Regions from separate parts of the Halomonas sp. B23F22_3 genome, predicted to be linked through region 3. Evidence: predicted binding sites of a transcription regulator. Region 3 holds the regulator's gene; each other region holds the start of a gene.
The links. Region 3 encodes FNR, which switches genes on or off when oxygen is low (the NO sensors DNR and NnrR bind a similar motif). Its sites were predicted from a motif close to TTGATNTANATCAA; they were not measured.

Region 1: the regulator FNR is predicted to act here: its motif matches at 1,986-1,999, upstream of ACGTNG_RS14140 (Hsp20/alpha crystallin family protein).
Region 2: the regulator FNR is predicted to act here: its motif matches at 1,732-1,745, upstream of petA (ubiquinol-cytochrome c reductase iron-sulfur subunit).
Region 4: the regulator FNR is predicted to act here: its motif matches at 2,032-2,045, upstream of ubiT (ubiquinone anaerobic biosynthesis accessory factor UbiT).

The regions. Positions count from the first base shown of each region.
Region 1 is NZ_JBIEKG010000005.1:441,485-445,533, forward strand. It holds gene ACGTNG_RS14125 (complex I NDUFA9 subunit family protein) at 1-142, shown strand, start outside; gene ACGTNG_RS14130 (zinc ribbon domain-containing protein YjdM) at 145-483, opposite strand; gene ACGTNG_RS14135 (DsbA family oxidoreductase) at 653-1,291, shown strand; gene ACGTNG_RS14140 (Hsp20/alpha crystallin family protein) at 1,349-1,852, opposite strand; gene ACGTNG_RS14145 (EamA family transporter) at 2,182-2,790, opposite strand; gene ACGTNG_RS14150 (nucleoside deaminase) at 3,374-3,811, opposite strand; gene ACGTNG_RS14155 (VIT1/CCC1 transporter family protein) at 4,007-4,049, opposite strand, start outside.
Region 2 is NZ_JBIEKG010000005.1:278,602-282,650, forward strand. It holds gene ACGTNG_RS13320 (cytochrome b) at 1-986, opposite strand, end outside; gene petA (ubiquinol-cytochrome c reductase iron-sulfur subunit) at 986-1,579, opposite strand; gene rpsI (30S ribosomal protein S9) at 1,798-2,187, opposite strand; gene rplM (50S ribosomal protein L13) at 2,201-2,629, opposite strand; gene zapE (cell division protein ZapE) at 2,784-3,974, opposite strand.
Region 3 is NZ_JBIEKG010000004.1:341,773-345,821, reverse strand. It holds gene ACGTNG_RS10775 (sulfite exporter TauE/SafE family protein) at 1-658, shown strand, start outside; gene hemN (oxygen-independent coproporphyrinogen III oxidase) at 750-2,105, shown strand; gene fnr (fumarate/nitrate reduction transcriptional regulator Fnr) at 2,173-2,916, shown strand; gene ttcA (tRNA 2-thiocytidine(32) synthetase TtcA) at 3,047-3,958, opposite strand.
Region 4 is NZ_JBIEKG010000003.1:423,761-427,809, reverse strand. It holds gene ACGTNG_RS08370 (adenosylcobalamin-dependent ribonucleoside-diphosphate reductase) at 1-1,382, opposite strand, end outside; gene ubiT (ubiquinone anaerobic biosynthesis accessory factor UbiT) at 1,471-1,956, opposite strand; gene gdhA (NADP-specific glutamate dehydrogenase) at 2,560-3,912, shown strand; gene hemN (oxygen-independent coproporphyrinogen III oxidase) at 4,036-4,049, opposite strand, start outside.

The DNA.
Region 1 (4,049 bases), on a different contig from region 3:
GACCCTCGATCAGGTGATCCTGATGCAGGCCGACAACGTCGCCGACGAGGATGTCGGCGGCTTTCGCGACCTGAAAATCCTGCCCCACTCGCTGCGCGAGAGCCTGCCGAACTGCCTGCCGAGAGCGTCTATCCGGGACTGACCTCAGGCCTTCTTGACGAACTCCGACTTGAGCTTCATCGGCCCGATGCCGTCGATCTTGCAGTCGATGTCGTGATCCCCGTCGACCAGGCGGATGTTCTTGACCTTGGTGCCGACCTTCACCACCGAGGAGGAGCCCTTGATCTTGAGGTCCTTGATCACGGTCACGGTGTCACCGTCGGCCAGCGGGTTGCCGTTGGCATCGCGGATCACCGCCGCCTCTTCGCTCGCCGCCGCGGCGTCCTTCGACCACTCATGGCCGCACTCCGGACAGACGTACTGCATGCCGTCGTCGTAGGTGAACTCGGAGCCGCACTCGGGGCAGTTGGGCAGATCGCTCATCGAAGATGTCCTGTGCATGAAGAGAAAGGCGGCAAGCCTACACCCGGCGCCCGCGCCGCTCCAGTCGACACCTTGTCGCGGTCCCGGGCGACGATCCCCTGACCCCAAGCTCGGCCGCCCGCTCGCTGTTACCCTAGTGGGCCTTGCCACATCGCCACAGGAGGCCCCGATGACCCCACCGCGCATCACCCTCGATGTCTTCAGCGACTATGTCTGTCCGTTCTGCTACCTGGAGGCGCCGGAGCTCGATGCCCTGGCCGAGCGCTTCGCGGGCGAGGTGGCGATCCACTGGCGCGCGTTCGAGCTGCGCCCCGCGCCCGAGCCGACCCTCGACCCCGATGGCGACTACCTGCAAGATGTCTGGGAACGGGCCGTCTTCCCCATGGCGGCGGAGCGCGGCATGACCCTGCGCCTGCCCCGCCGGCAGCCTCGCTCGCGGCTCGCCCACGAGGCCAGCGCCTGGGCCGTCGATCAGGCCCATGAGCGCCCAGATGCCGGCGCGGCGATGCGCACGGCGCTGTTTCGCGGCTTCTTCGAGGAGAGCCTGGACCTGGCCGACCCCGAGACCCTAGCTGGGGTCGCCGACGACCTGGCTCTCGACGGCACGGCCCTGCACGGGGCGCTCGCCGCGGGCGACTACCGCGAGCAGGTGCTGGCCGATCAACGCCTCGCCGGGGAGCTCGGCATCGGCGGCGTGCCGGGGCTGCGCTTCTCGCTGGATGGCGAGCACGCCGGGGTACTCGAAGGCGCGCAGCCGCGGCGACAGCTGTTCCTGGCCGTGGAGCGGCTGCGCGACCTGATGGGCTGACCTTATGTGCTGACCTGATGGGCTGATCGAATGGAGTAGGGCACGCTCGGCCCCGGGCTACTTGACCTCGACCTTGCGGCGGTTGGCGCGCTTGAGCTTCGGCAGCGTCAGCTCCAGGACACCGTTCTTGAAGCTGGCCTCGGCCTTGTCGGTATCGACCTCGCCGGGCAGGGGCACGGTGCGGGTGAAGGAGCCGCGGGAGATCTCGGAGCGAAAGTACTCGCCCTCCTCCTGCTTGCTCTCCTCACGGTGGTCGCCCTTGATGGTCACCGCGCCGTCGGTCACCGAGACATCGAGCTCCTCGCGCTCGAAGCCCGGGGCCTCGGCACGCACCACCACCTCGGCGTCTCGATCGATGACATCGACCTTGGGCATGCCCTTCTCGAAGGCGGCGAAGCGCTCCCAGAGGGGATGCTCCCAGCGCGATGGCATGCGGCCCCGATCGAAGAAGCTGTCGAGCAGCCGATCGAATTCGCGAAACGGGCTCATCCCCCGGGATTCCGACGGCTGGGCAGACGACTCGCTCGAGACCGGAACCTCCTTGGGTGCTTTCTTGGCCATGACGATGACTCCTCGTGATCGAATCTTGTGGGGAGCGAGCGGGGAAGCCGGAGAGAACACGCCGGGAGTAACCGGCACGCTCGCCGGTGAGGGCTCGCCAACAATAAATATAGCCTCGCCCTGCTTCCCCGCGTTGATCCATATCAAAGGCGAATCGCCACTCCCCGGGGCCGCCATGCAGCCAGGAGCAGGCCACCAGGGAGTGCCTCCCTGGGCCCGAGGGACGGGACCCGTGGTCCGTTAGCGGGTTGCCGCGACCAGCGATGCCTGAACAGCCCCGACGACGGCGAGGCGTCGGGGCATCGGCATGACCATCAAACGGCCAGGGTTCATGGCGTTTTCGCCTTGAGGACCGATCCTGCCGAGAACGCCAGCATCAGGAAGGCGCCGCTGAAGAAGATCGTCTCGGGCGAGATCGGCTGTCGCAGCCAGAGCGCCGCCGCGATTATTGCCGTGATCGGCTCGAAGCCGTAAAGAACGCCCGCCACCCCGGGACTCAGCGACTCGCCGCCATCGCCTTGCGCCACACCGAGCTGGAGGAGCGTGTAACCCAAGCCGGTGCCCACCACGCCAGCAAGGATGACATCTCCGTTCCCGGCGGCTTCCAGCAAGGCCGAGATCGTTGTATCGGTGGTGAGCAGCGCGAGGGTGGCGGCGATGATGCACCCGTAGGCGAGGTACCAGCCAACGGAAGTCAGGTCGTCGGCAGCCTGCCAACTTCTCAGCAGCACAGGTAGCAGGCCGTAGATCGCACCACTCACCACGGCGGCCCAGAGCGTCCAGGAGACCTGTGCATGGGCGTTGTGCGCCGACAGCACCGTGGCGATCAGCGCCACCAGAACAGAGGTGAGAATGAAGACATGCTCGAGGCGCAGACGCCCGGAGGTCTCCACCAGGAAACCGACGACCGCAGACGTGCCGACCAGGGTGATGATCACGGGGGTCACGTCGTTGGTCTCGAGCGCCAGGCTGTACAGGAAAATGGTCGCCCACCCGATGAGCAGGCCGTTACGCAGTAGCGCGAGATGGTCCCGAGGGGTTCGCCGGCCAGACGCCCTGCCGCGTTGCATGCGACAGACGCCCATGACGGCCACGGCGCCCAGAAGAGGCGCCCGGTGACGAGTTCGGAAGTACTGAGACCGCGAGCAAATGCCTCTTCGGTTGGCACGACCACGAGCCCGATCATCGCGGCGCCCAGCGCGAAGAAGACGGCGCGCGGCAATGGAAGTCTCATTGGGCACAGTGTATGCGGAGGAATGGCCCGGAAAGACGGCGAGTCGACAAGATGAAGGTCCTGGCAGCGTCTGTCCGCGTAGACAGGAAGGGCGTCATACCGGGCGCACGCGCCCTGGCGGCTGGAGACCCTGCGCCGGGCATGCCCGAACGAGCGGCCGCGATTTCCCGGGCATCCTGCTGGACGGCATCGAGGCATCACCCCGGAAGCAGCTCCTCCCAAGCTAGCAGCACCCGGCCGACTTGACCCGGATCAAGAGCGTCTGGCCCTGCCCTGACGGGCAGGTGCTACTCGCCGATGTCCTCGTGCCACAGCGCGGGCGAGGCCGCGATGAAGGCCTCCATGAGCGCGATGCACTCGGGATCCTGCCACACCTCCACTTCGACGCCGCGCTCCCTGAGCAGCGCCTCCTCGCCCAGGAAGCTGCGGTTCTCGCCGATCACCACCCTGGGGATGCCGTAAAGCAGGATGGCACCGCTGCACATCGCGCAGGGCGAGAGCGTGGTGTATAGCGTGCTCTCGCGGTAGACCTCGGCGGGATGGCGCCCGGCATTCTCCAGGGCATCCATCTCGCCATGCAGCACCGCGCTGCCCAGCTGTACGCGGCGATTGCGGCCGCGGCCGATGATGACACCGCGATGCACCAGTACCGAGCCGATGGGGATGCCGCCCTCGTCGAGCCCCTGACGGGCCTCCTCGAGCGCGGCCTGCATGAAGTGTTTCATTGGCGGACTTCCTGCTGGCTGCTGGATGACAATGTGCACCAGCCTACGTCGCCCGACCGAGAACGCGCCAGCCTGATGCCGGTCGGCCAGGCGACCGGCCGTTGCGGGATAGCCGAGATGGCGACGGCCGCCGCCTAGCATTCCTCGGCCCGAGCGGCGACACTTCCGCCCCCTAAGCGTCGCGAACCTCCCCCGTCACGGCCCCACGCCAAACATCGCCCGTGCCAGATGGCCGGTG
Region 2 (4,049 bases), on a different contig from region 3:
ATCACGATGACCCCGAGGAACTTGGCGTCGAGACCGAACAGGCTGAAGGTGATCGCCCGCAGCATCGCGTAGAAGGGCGTGAAGTACCACACCGGCGCGATGTGATCCGGCGTCTTCAGCGGGTTGGCCGGCTCGAAGTTCGGCTTCTCGATGAAGTAGCCGCCGCCTTCCGGGAAGTAGAAGATCACCACCGCGAAGACGAACAGGAACACGGCCACGCCGACGATATCCTTCACCGTGTAGTACGGGTGGAAGGGAATGCCGTCCAGCGGCTTGCCGGTCTCGTCCTTCTTCTTCTTGATGTCGATGCCGTCGGGGTTGTTGGAGCCGACCTCGTGCAGGGCGATGATGTGCAGCACCACCAGCGCCAGGATCACGATGGGCAGCGCCACCACGTGCAGGGCGAAGAAGCGGTTCAGGGTGATGCCGGAGATCAGGAAGTCACCACGCACCCACTGCGCCAGGTCCGGGCCGATGGCCGGGATGGCGGAGAACAGCGAGATGATGACCTGGGCACCCCAGTAGGACATCTGGCCCCAGGGCAACAGGTAGCCCATGAAGGCCTCGGCCATCAGCGCCAGGTAGATGGTCATGCCGAAGATCCACACCAGCTCGCGGGGCGCCTTGTAGGAGCCGTAGAGCAGGCCGCGGAACATGTGCAGATAGACCACGACGAAGAAGGCCGAAGCCCCCGTGGAGTGCATGTAGCGGATCAGCCAGCCCCACTCCACATCGCGCATGATGTACTCGACGGAGGCGAAGGCGCCCTCGGCGGAGGGGTTGTAGCTCATGGTCAGCCAGACCCCGGTGAGGATCTGGTTGACCAGCACCAGCAGGGCCAGCGAGCCGAAGAAATACCAGAAGTTGAAGTTCTTCGGCGCGTAGTACTTGGACAGGTGCTCCTGCCACATCTGGGTGGCGGGGAAACGGTCGTCGACCCAGCGCATCACGCCGCTTTCCGCCTTGGCCTTGTTCGGATTACCCATCAGGCAGACTCCTCATCTTCGCCGACAGTGATCAGCACATCGCTGTCGAAGCGGTAAGGTGGCACTTCGAGGTTGGTCGGCGCCGGCACGTTGGCGAAGACGCGCCCGGCCAGGTCGAAGCGTGAGCCGTGGCAGGGGCAGAAGAAGCCGCCGGGCCAGTCCCCGACATCCACGCTGCCAGGCTCCGGCCGGAACAGCGGCGAACAGCCCAGGTGGGTGCAGATACCGATCAGCACACCGATCTCAGGCTTGATGGAGCGCAGCGGCCCCTCCACGTAGTCCGGCTGCTGCGGCACGCTGGAATCCGGATCCGCCAGTTCCGAGGCCTCGATCGCTTCGGTGCGCTCGATCATCTCCGGCGAGCGGTTGAGGATCCACACCGGCTTGCCGCGCCATTCGACGGTCATGCGCTGCCCGGGTTCGAGCTTCGACACATCCGCCTGAACGGGCGCGCCCGCCGCTCTCGCCCTGGCGCTCGGCTGCCAGGAAGCTACAAAGGGGACCGCAACCCCGACGGCACCCACCGCACCCACGACGGTGGTGGCACCTACGAGGAAACGGCGCCGACCCTTGTTTACGCCGTTATCTGCCATTTTCAGATTTCTCCCATCGACTTACCCGCTGTTCCATCACGAGCAGTGAATCCCCCGCGACCACGGATATCAAATGCGCACTATGTTAAAAAATCGCGTCGCCCCGCACAAGGAAAGGTTCCCCGTACGCGGCGCAATCCGACGACAAATTCTTGATCCGAAACAAAAAACGCCCAGGTCGCAGGACCTGGGCGTTTTCGAGCGGCAATACGTGCGTATCAGCGCTTGGAGAACTGCGGGCGACGACGCGCCTTGCGCAGGCCGATCTTCTTACGCTCGACCTTACGGGCGTCACGGGTGACGTACCCGGCTTCGCGCAGCTGACCGCGGAAGTCCTCGTTGTAATCCATCAGGGCACGGGTGATGCCGTGACGGATAGCGCCGGCCTGGGCGCTGCCGCCGCCGCCCTTGACGGTGACGTAGACGTCAAACTGGCCGAGGGTCTCGGTCAGCTCGAGGGGCTGACGGACCACCATGCGGCCGGTGACGCGACCGAAGTACTGGTCCAGATCGCGGCTGTTGACGGTGATCTTGCCGGTGCCCGGCTTCAGGAAGACGCGCGCGGTAGAGGTCTTGCGGCGCCCGGTACCGTAATACTGCTGTGTCATGGCGAAGACTCCCTCAGATGTTCAGTTCTTGCGGCTGCTGGGCAGCGTGCGGATGCTCGGTGCCGGCGTAGACCTTGAGCTTCGAGTACATGGCACGACCCAGGGGACCCTTCGGCAGCATGCCCTTGACGGCGGACTCGATGACACGCTCCGGTGCGTGGGCGATCATCTTCTCGAAATTCATGGAGCGCAGGCCGCCCGGATAACCGGTGTGGCGGTAGTAGGTCTTGGCGTTGACCTTGTTGCCGGTGACCTTCACCTTCTCGGCATTGATCACGACGATGTAATCGCCGGTATCGACATGCGGGGTGAACTCCGGCTTGTGCTTGCCACGCAGGCGGCGAGCGATCTCGGTGGCCAGGCGACCGAGTGTCTTGTCCGCAGCGTCGACGACGAACCAGTCGCGCTGGACGGACTGCGGCTTGGCAGTGAACGTCTTCATGGGTGAATCACCATTAGGATGTATTGGGTTCTGTTGCCGGATGGCCGGCATCGAACCGTCCCTATTCTTCTTGGTTGCCTCGCCCCGAGGGGACGCTGCAACGGTCGAGCGAGCGCGCATTCTACACGACCCGCGCCCCACAGGGGAAGAGGCATCAGGGCTTGTGCGGCAGCGCCAGATAATCGTGGGACTGCATCTCCTGCAGGCGCGAGAGCGTGCGCTGGAACTCGAACTCCAGGCGCCCGTCGCGATAGAGCTCCTCGGCCGGCACCTCGGCGGACATCAGCAGCTTGACGCCCCGGTCATAGAACTCGTCGACCATGTTGATGAAGCGCCGCGTGCGGTCGTCGGTCGCCCCGCTCATGCGGGTGACGTTGGAGACCAGCACGCTGTGGAATTCCCGCGCCAGTTCGATGTAGTCGTTCTGGCTGCGCGGCCCGTCGCAGAGCTCGGTGAACTCGAACCACACCACGTCGTCGTGCAGCCGGCGGGTGTGCAGCACGCGGTGGTTGATCTCCAGCGGCGCACCCTCCTCGCCCTCGTGGCCGGCGATCTCGCGAAAGCTGCGGGCGAGCTCCGTCTCGGCCTCGGCATCGAGCGGGGCGTGGAAGATCTCGGCGCGCTCCAGCACGCGCAGCCGGTAGTCGACGCCCGAGTCGACGTTGACCACCTCGCAGTGACGCTCGAGCAGGTCGATGGCCGGCAGGAAGCGCGCCCGCTGCAGGCCATCCTTGTAGAGCTCCCCGGGGACGATGTTGGAGGTCGCCACCAGCACCACGCCGTGTTCGAAGAGCGATTCGAGCAGGTTGGCCAGGATCATCGCATCGGTGATGTCCTTGACGAAGAACTCGTCGAAGCAGATCACCCGGACCTCGGCGGCGAACTTGGCGGCGATCAGCGCGAGCGGATTCTTCTCGCCCTTGTAGTGCTCGAGCTCGTTGTGCACCCGCTGCATGAAGCGATGGAAATGGGTGCGCATCTTCTCGGGAAAGGGCAGCGTCTCGAAGAAGGTGTCCATCAGGTAGGTCTTGCCACGCCCCACGCCGCCCCAGAAGTAGAGCCCGTTGACGGCCGGCAGCGCCGGCTCGGCGGGCGCGTCGCTCCTGCCCCGCCCGAACAGCCCCGCCACCCGCGAGGCGAGCCCGCCGCCGCGCCGCGGCGGTGCCACCCGCGAGGGCGGCGTGTTCACCAGGTCATCATAGAGACGCTGCAGGTGCGCCACCGCCTGCTCCTGGGCGGCATCGTGCTTGAAGTCACGACGTTCGAGATCGGCTTGGTAGCGGCTCATCGGCGTCTCGGGCCGGCGCGACTCGCGGGAGGCCGCGGGGGGGTGCGTCTCGCTCATGGGGATTCCTGATGGCCTGTCCTCGGGCTTTGGCGTCGGCATTATACGCATCCCGTCGGTCATTGGCATGTGCGC
Region 3 (4,049 bases):
CTTCGTCTTCGGCCTGCTCGGCGGCGCCCACTGCATCGGCATGTGCGGCGGCATCATGAGCGCCCTGACCTTCGCCGTGCCGCCCAGCATGCGAAGTCCGGCCCGCCTCTCGGGGCTGCTGCTCGGCTACAACCTGGGCCGCATCACGAGCTACATGATGGCCGGCGCCCTGGCGGCGGGGCTCGGCACGCTGATCGCCCTGAGCCCCCAGGCGCGCCTGGGACTGCAGGCGCTGGCCGCGGTGATGCTGATCCTGATGGCGCTCTACATCGCCGACTGGTGGAAGGGGCTACTCAGGGTCGAAGCGGTCGGCAGGCGCCTGTGGCGTCACCTCGAGCCCGTGGGGCGGCGCCTGATGCCGGTGGTGCGGGTGCCCCAGGCATTCGCCCTGGGCGCCGTCTGGGGCTGGCTGCCGTGCGGCCTGGTCTACTCGATGCTCGCCTGGAGCCTGGCGATCGCCGACCCCTTGCGCGGCGCGACCCTGATGGGCGCCTTCGGCCTCGGCACCCTGCCGGCCCTGCTGGCCACCGGCCTCGCCGCACGCCAACTCGGCGCCCTGATCCGCCATCCGGCCACCCGCACCCTGGCCGCGCTGTCGATCATCGCCTTCGCCCTCTGGCAGTTGTGGACGCTGCTGCCCGGCGCGTCGATGCACTGAGCGCCGATCGCGGCTTCGCTTGACGCAGCTCAACGCGCCGCGACGGGGGCCTCGCTAGCATGAAGGCATGTTTCCCTCCGGAGGGCCGACCATGCCCGCTCGCGCGTTTACCGCATCCGGTAGCGAGGCCCCCTTCGCGGCGGCCTCGCCGGCCCCCGCCTATGCCTTCTACCCCACGCCCCAGGCGATGGGCGAGCACATCGGCGCCGAGGAATATCGCCGGGCACTCGAGCACAGCAACGCCGCGGCGCGCCCACTGTCGCTCTACGTCCACCTGCCCTTCTGCCAGCAGGCCTGCTTTCACTGCACCCGCCGGCCGGTCACCACCTCGGATACCCGCCTGGCCGAGGCGTATCTCAGCCGCCTCGACCGCGAGATGGTGCTGACCGGTCGCCACCTGGACGCTGGCCGGGAGATCCGCGCCCTGCAGTGGGGCGGCGGCACGCCGACCTTCCTGACCCTGGACCAGATGGGCGACCTGATCGATCGTCTGGATGCCCGCTTCCGGCTGGCCGGCGATCGTGACCGGGAGTACCTGATCGAGATCGACCCCCGCGAGGCCGATGTCTTCACCCTGCGTCATCTCGAGGCGCTGGGCTTCAACCGGCTGAGCCTCGAGGTGCTCGACCTGGATCCCGAGGTCCAGCAGGCGATCAATCGCCAGCAGGGTCGCGACCTGACCGAACAGCTGCTCGACGAGGCGGACCGGCTGGGCTTCACCTCCGTCAACCTGAACCTGATCCTCGGCCTCCCCCGCCAGACCCGCGACGGCTTCGCCGCCACCCTGGAGCAGGTGATCGCCATGGCGCCGTCGCGGCTGTCGCTGTTTCACTACCACCACCAGCCCGAGCGCTTCCCCCGGCAGCGTCGGATCCGCCCCGAGGACCTGCCCGCCCCGCAGGAAGTTCAGGGGATGCTGCAGGCGGCCATCGAGAGGCTCGCGGCCGCAGGCTACGTGCACCTCGGCCACGACCGCTTCGTGCGGGGCGATGACCGCCTCGCCCAGGCCCTAGAGGCCGGGCGCGAGCGCCACGACCTGGTGGGGCTGGGGGTGATGGCGGTCTCCCGACTGGAGGCGCTGCACGTGCGCAACCCGCAGCGGCTCGAGGCGTACGAGGCGGCCCTGGACCGGGGCCAGCTGCCCACCGCCGGCGGACACCGCCTGAGCCTGGACGACCGGCTGCGCAGCGCCGCCATCGAGCAGCTGACGTGCGACCTCCATCTCGACCTGGCGTCCCTCGGCGACGCCTTCGGCCTTGACGCCACGGCCCACCTCGCCGAACCCCTCTCACGCCTGGCACTCGCCGAGGGAGAAGGGCTGGTGGAACGCCATGGCCAGCGACTCCTGGTCACATCCGCCGGTCGGCTGGTGGTCAGACAGCTGGCCAGCGCCTTCGACGCCTACCTCCCCGCGCCATCGCCACGGCAGGCATCGCCTACCTCCTAAGGGGTGCTTTGCCAGTGGGCGACAATCCCCCATACTATGACCTGAGTCATCATTCATGGAGGAGAGCATGCCCGACTCAGCGACCGTCAGGCGCCGTCCCCTGTTGAACGAGACACGCTGCCAGACCTGCAGCCTGAGCTCGCTCTGCCTGCCGCTGGCACTCGAAGTGAAGGACATGGACCAGTTCGAGGCCATCATCCGCCGTCGACCGCCGTTGAAGAAGGGCGAGGCGCTGTTTCGCCAGGGCACCCCGTTCACCAGCGTCTTCGCGGTGCGCTCGGGGAGCCTGAAGCAGGTGACCACCGAGGGCAGCGGCGAGGACCAGCTGACCAACTTCTACCTGCCCAGCGAGCTGGTGGGCCTCGACGGCATCGACGAGGAGCGCTATCCGGGCACGGTGGTAGCGCTGGAGACCACCACGGTCTGCGAGATCCCCTTCGATCGCCTCGATGCCCTCTCCGAGTCCCTGCCGGAGCTGCGCGGCCAGCTCTACCGCAGCATGAGCAAGGAGATGCGCGACGACCGCCGCATGATGCGCCTGCTGTCGCGCAAGACCGCCGACCAGCGGCTGGCGACCTTCTTCACCAGCCTCTCCGACCGCTTCCGGCGGCGCGGCTACTCGCCCTACAGCTTTCGGCTCTCCATGTCGCGGGCCGACATCGGCAACTACCTGGGGCTCGCGGTGGAGACCGTCAGCCGTATCCTGAGTCGCTTCCAGTCCCAGGGCCTGGTGGCCGTCTCCGGTCGCGAGGTCAACATCCTCGACCTGGAGGCGCTGATCGAGGTGGCCGAACAGGAGGGCTGCCGCTAGGCGCCACGCCCGTCCCGACACGAAAAACCCCGGCGACCGAAGAGGTCACCGGGGTTTTTTTCATGCTCGCCTATTGGGCGATCTCACGTTGCTGAAGCCCCTTGATGACACGAAGTGTCACCGCCGCGGATCAGGGCTCGTTGTGCAGCGCGATGCGATCGGCATTGACGCGCGCCTGCTTCTCCTCGAGGCCGGCGAAGTCGAAGAGTTCCCGGTCGGCCAGCTGGGAGGGTGCCACGTTGGTGACCGCCTTGAACATGCTCTCGAGCCGCCCCGGATGCTTGACCTCCCACTCGGCCAGCATCTCCTTGACCACCTGGCGCTGCAGGTTCGGCTGGGAGCCGCAGAGGTTGCAGGGAATGATCGGGAACGCCATCCAGCGGGCGAACTCGGCGATATCGGCTTCCCGGCAGTAGGCCAGCGGCCGGATCACCATGTTGCGGCCGTCGTCGGAGAGCAGCTTGGGGGGCATCGCCTTGAGGCTGCCGCCGAAGAACATGTTGAGGAACAGCGTCTCGAGGATGTCCTCGCGGTGGTGCCCCAGCGCCACCTTGGTGGCCCCGATCTCCTCGGCGAAGCCGTAAAGGGAACCGCGCCGCAGCCGCGAGCAGAGCGCGCAGGTGGTCTTGCCCTCGGGCGTCTTCTCCTTGACCACCGAGTAGGTGTCGCGCTCGAGGATGTGATACTCGACGTCGAGCCTGTCCAGGTACTCGGGCAGCACGTGCTCGGGGAAGCCGGGCTGCTTCTGATCCAGGTTGACCGCCACCAGGGAGAAGTTCACCGGCGCGTTGCGCTGCAGGCTGCGCAGGATCTCCAGCAGGGTGTAGCTGTCCTTGCCCCCGGAGAGGCAGACCATCACCCGGTCACCCTCGTGAATCATCCCGTAGTCGATGATGGCGTTGCCCACCTGGCGACGCAGCCGCTTCTGCAGCTTGTTGAACGCGCGCTTGTCCGACGCATCGAGCTCGTCGGGAGGGGTCGCGGGGTCGGCGACGGGGCGCGGGGCGGTCTCGCGGGGATCGAACATCAGGGCGTCTGGCATGGTATCGGCGCTGCCTGGGCGGCTGGAAAATGGCGGGCGCTATCCTACCATTCTCGCCGCCGACAGGCGACGAGGGCCCGCCCGTGCCGCG
Region 4 (4,049 bases), on a different contig from region 3:
TTTTTTAAAAAATCGCGCATCATCCGCGGGGTGATCTCGTAGTCCTCGGCGAGCGCCGGCGCCACGCCCTTCTCGCGGGCGAGTTCCAGCGCCTGCTTCCAACCCTCCAGGGCCAGGTTGCGGCTCACCTCCTCGGTGAAGGCCAGCGACTCCGGCGAGCCGTAAGGGATCTTGAGCATGGTCAGGGTCGAGCCCAGGCCCAGGAAGCCCATGCCGTGGCGGCGCTTGGCCTCGATCTCGCGGCGCTGGCCGGGCAGCGGCAGGCCGCTGATCTCCACCACGTTGTCGAGCATGCGGGTGAAGATCGCCACCACCTGGCGGTAGCGCTCCCAGTCGAAGCGCGGCTTCTTGCCGAAGGGATCGATGACGAAGCGGGTCAGGTTCACCGAGCCGAGCAGGCAGGCGCCCTCCCGGGGAAGGGGCTGCTCACCGCAGGGGTTGGTCGCCCGGATCTCCTCGCAGAACCAGTTGTTGTTCATGCGGTTGACCTGGTCGATCAGGATGAAGCCCGGCTCGGCGAAGTCGTAGGTCGAGGCCATGATGGTGTCCCACAGCTCGCGGGCCTTGATCACCTCGACGATGCGACAGGCCACGCGCCCCTCGTCATCGACGGTGTAGCCCTCCTCGATCACCGGCCAGTCGCGGTAGATCAGCTCGCTCTCCTCGACGTCGTCCTTCTCGCCCTCGTGGAGGGGGAAGGCCAGCGGCCAGTCGGCATCCTGCTTCACCGCCTCCATGAACTCGTCGGTGATCAGCAGCGAGAGGTTGAACTGGCGCAGGCGGCCCGCCTCGCGCTTGGCCTCGATGAAGCTCTTCACATCGGGATGGCCGACGTCGAAGGTGCCCATCTGGGCGCCGCGGCGTCCGCCGGCCGAGGCCACCGTAAAGCACATCTTGTCGTAGATATCCATGAACGCCAGCGGGCCGTTGGTGCCGGCGCCGGCGCCGAACACGAAGGCGCCCTTGTGGCGCAGGGTGGAGAACTCGTAGCCGATGCCGCAGCCCGCCTTGAGGGTCATGCCGGCATCCACCACCGAGTCGAGGATGTCGTGCATGGAGTCGCGGATGGTACGCGAGACGGTGCAGTTGATAAGGCTCACCGCCGGCTTGTAGGCCTCGGCACCGGCATTGGACATGATCCGCCCCGCCGGGATGGCGCCGTTCTCCAGCGCCCAGCGAAACTTCGGCAGCCACGCCTCGGCCTGGTCGCCCTCCACCGCCGCCAGGGCCTTGGCGACACGCTCCCAGGTGGCATGAACGTCCTTGTCCACGGGGTGGCCGTGACGGTCCTTGAGGCGATACTTGGCGTCCCAGATATCGCGGGACGGCACCTGCAGGGGCACCTCGTTGGAGGTCTTGACGGCCTTGGCGGATGTGCTCATGTCGGGGGTCTCCAGAGCGGTGTCAGGGTGAGTCGATATCAATATCAATAGAACAGTCGGGCCCGCCCGGCGCCGGCGGGCCGCGAGATCAGCGATCGCGCGCCGTGAGACGCTCCAGGCGCAGCAGCCACTCGCCGAGGCGCCCTTGGGCGAGGCCCTCCTCGCGCCCGTCGAGCAGGTTCTTGACCGTCAGGCCAAGCTCGGTGTCGCCCTCGATCAGCAGGCGACGCTGGAAGAACAGGCTGTCGGGATCCTCGCGCCGGGTGGCCAGGCACAGGAACTCGCGCCAGCCGCCGCGGATGGTCGCCTCGCCGGGCTCGCGGCAGAGCAACAGGCGCTGATCCGCGAGACTCAGGGTCAGCGTCACGCCGAGGTCCTCGACGGTCAGGCTGATCCGACGCCCTTCCAGGGCATCGAACTCGCCCTCCGCGAGCGGCTCGGCGAAGGTGCGGTTGAGCAGCGGCTCCACCAGCCGACGCTTGACGCCCAGCGGCACCCGGGGGTCCAGGGCGCGGATCAGGCGGCTCGGGGTGGGCGGACGCACAAGCGACAACGGCGGATGGGGCAGAGACATGAGGATTCTCCTGATGACGTCGAGGCGGCTGGGCCACCGAAGCGCTCATCCTAGGGGGCATCTAAACCGCCTGCACTGACATGCGTCAAGGCGTCGCCAGCACCGTGCTCCCCGAGGGCTGCGTACCATATATAGACCACTGGAAAGACTCAAGCACAAGATGTGCAAGAATCGCCTCAACGCACGCGATCACGCCGCGGGGCCGTTCGCACCGCCCAGGCCCCGCCGCGACGCGGCTCCAGCGAGGCGGCGGGGTGCTCGTCGCCGGAGGAAGTGGCGGCGCCGGCAGGCTGCCTGATCCCCCCGCCCTGCCCCAGGCGCTGTCCTGCCGATATCTGCCTCACTCTCCCCCGGCCGCCCCGGTTTTTCCCCGGTGCTGACGCGATCCTTGCCCGCCTTGCTCGCCCCGGATCGGGCATCAACGTTGACTCACCATCTATTAAATATATTTTATGTTTTATTGTGGTGCATAGATTTGTGCGGTTTTGAAGGGATTTCGCATCAAAACCATGCCCAATCCCTGCATGACCCATGCGCTTGCTGCATAATGGTGCATTGGCATATAGTGCGTGGAACCTTTTTCCACTGCATAGGAATCGCCCCATGCCCTACGTGCACGACACCCTCGAGGCCCTGCGCAAGAGCAGCCCGGCCCAGACCGAGTTCTACCAGGCCGCCGAGGAGGTGCTCGAGTGCCTGCGCCCGCTCTTCGAGCGCAGCCCCCACTACCTCGACCACAACATCATCGAGCGCATCGTCGAGCCCGAGCGGCAGATCATGTTTCGCGTCTGCTGGACCGACGACGAAGGCAAGGTGCAGGTCAACAAGGGCTATCGCATCCAGTTCAACTCGGCCCTCGGCCCCTACAAGGGCGGGCTGCGCTTCCACCCCAGCGTGACCTCGGGGACCATCAAGTTCCTGGGCTTCGAGCAGATCTTCAAGAACGCCCTCACCGGCCTGCCCATCGGCGGCGGCAAGGGCGGCTCGGACTTCGATCCCAAGGGGCGCTCGGACGCCGAGATCATGCGCTTCTGCCAAGCCTTCATGAGCGAGCTCTACCGGCACATCGGCCCGACCACCGACGTGCCGGCCGGCGACATCGGCGTGGGCGCGCGCGAGATCGGCTTCCTCTACGGCCAGTACAAGCGCCTGACCGGCCGCTACGAGGGCGTGCTGACCGGCAAGAGTCTCAACTGGGGCGGCTCCATCGGGCGCAAGGAGGCCACCGGCTACGGCGCCGTCTACTTCGCCGAGAACATGCTCGCGGCCCGCGGCGAGACCCTCGCCGGCAAGACCTGCCTGGTCTCCGGCGCCGGCAACGTGGCGATCTACACCATCGAGAAGCTCCTTGAGCTCGGCGCGATGCCCGTCAGCTGCTCCGACTCCCGCGGCACCCTGCATGACCCGCGCGGCATCGACCTGGCGCTGCTGCGTGAGCTCAAGGAGGTCCAGCGCACCTCGCTGGAGGCCTACCTGGCACAGCACCCCCAGGCCCGCTACATCCCCACGGGCGACTACCCGGCCGATGGCCACGCGGTGTGGCGGCTCGAGGGCGAGGTCGCCTTCCCCTGCGCCACCCAGAACGAGCTGACCGAGGCCGACGCGGAGACGCTGCTGGGCAACGGCGTGACCTGCATCAGCGAGGGCGCCAACATGCCCTCCACCGCCGCGGCGGTGGATCGCTTCCTGGCGGCGAAGATCGCCTACGGCCCCGGCAAGGCGGCCAACGCCGGCGGCGTGGCGACGAGCCAGCTGGAGATGGCCCAGAACAGCAGCATGGAGCAGTGGCCGCTGGAGAAGGTCGACGCCAAGCTCAAGGCGATCATGGCCAACATCCACCGGCAGTGCGCCGAGACCGCCGCCGAGTTCGACGACCCCACCAACCTGGTGCTGGGCGCCAACATCGCCGGCTTCCGCAAGGTCGCCGACGCCATGATCGAGCAGGGCGTCTGCTGATCCCGAGGCGCCGGGGCAGAGGCCAGAAGAGGCCAGACTGAAGCAACAAGACAGCGCGGCGCCCCGAGGGGCGCCGCGCTGCATTGGGCGGGGGAACCGCGTGGCGCGGAATGGCCGTCGGGGTCAGACGGTACGCG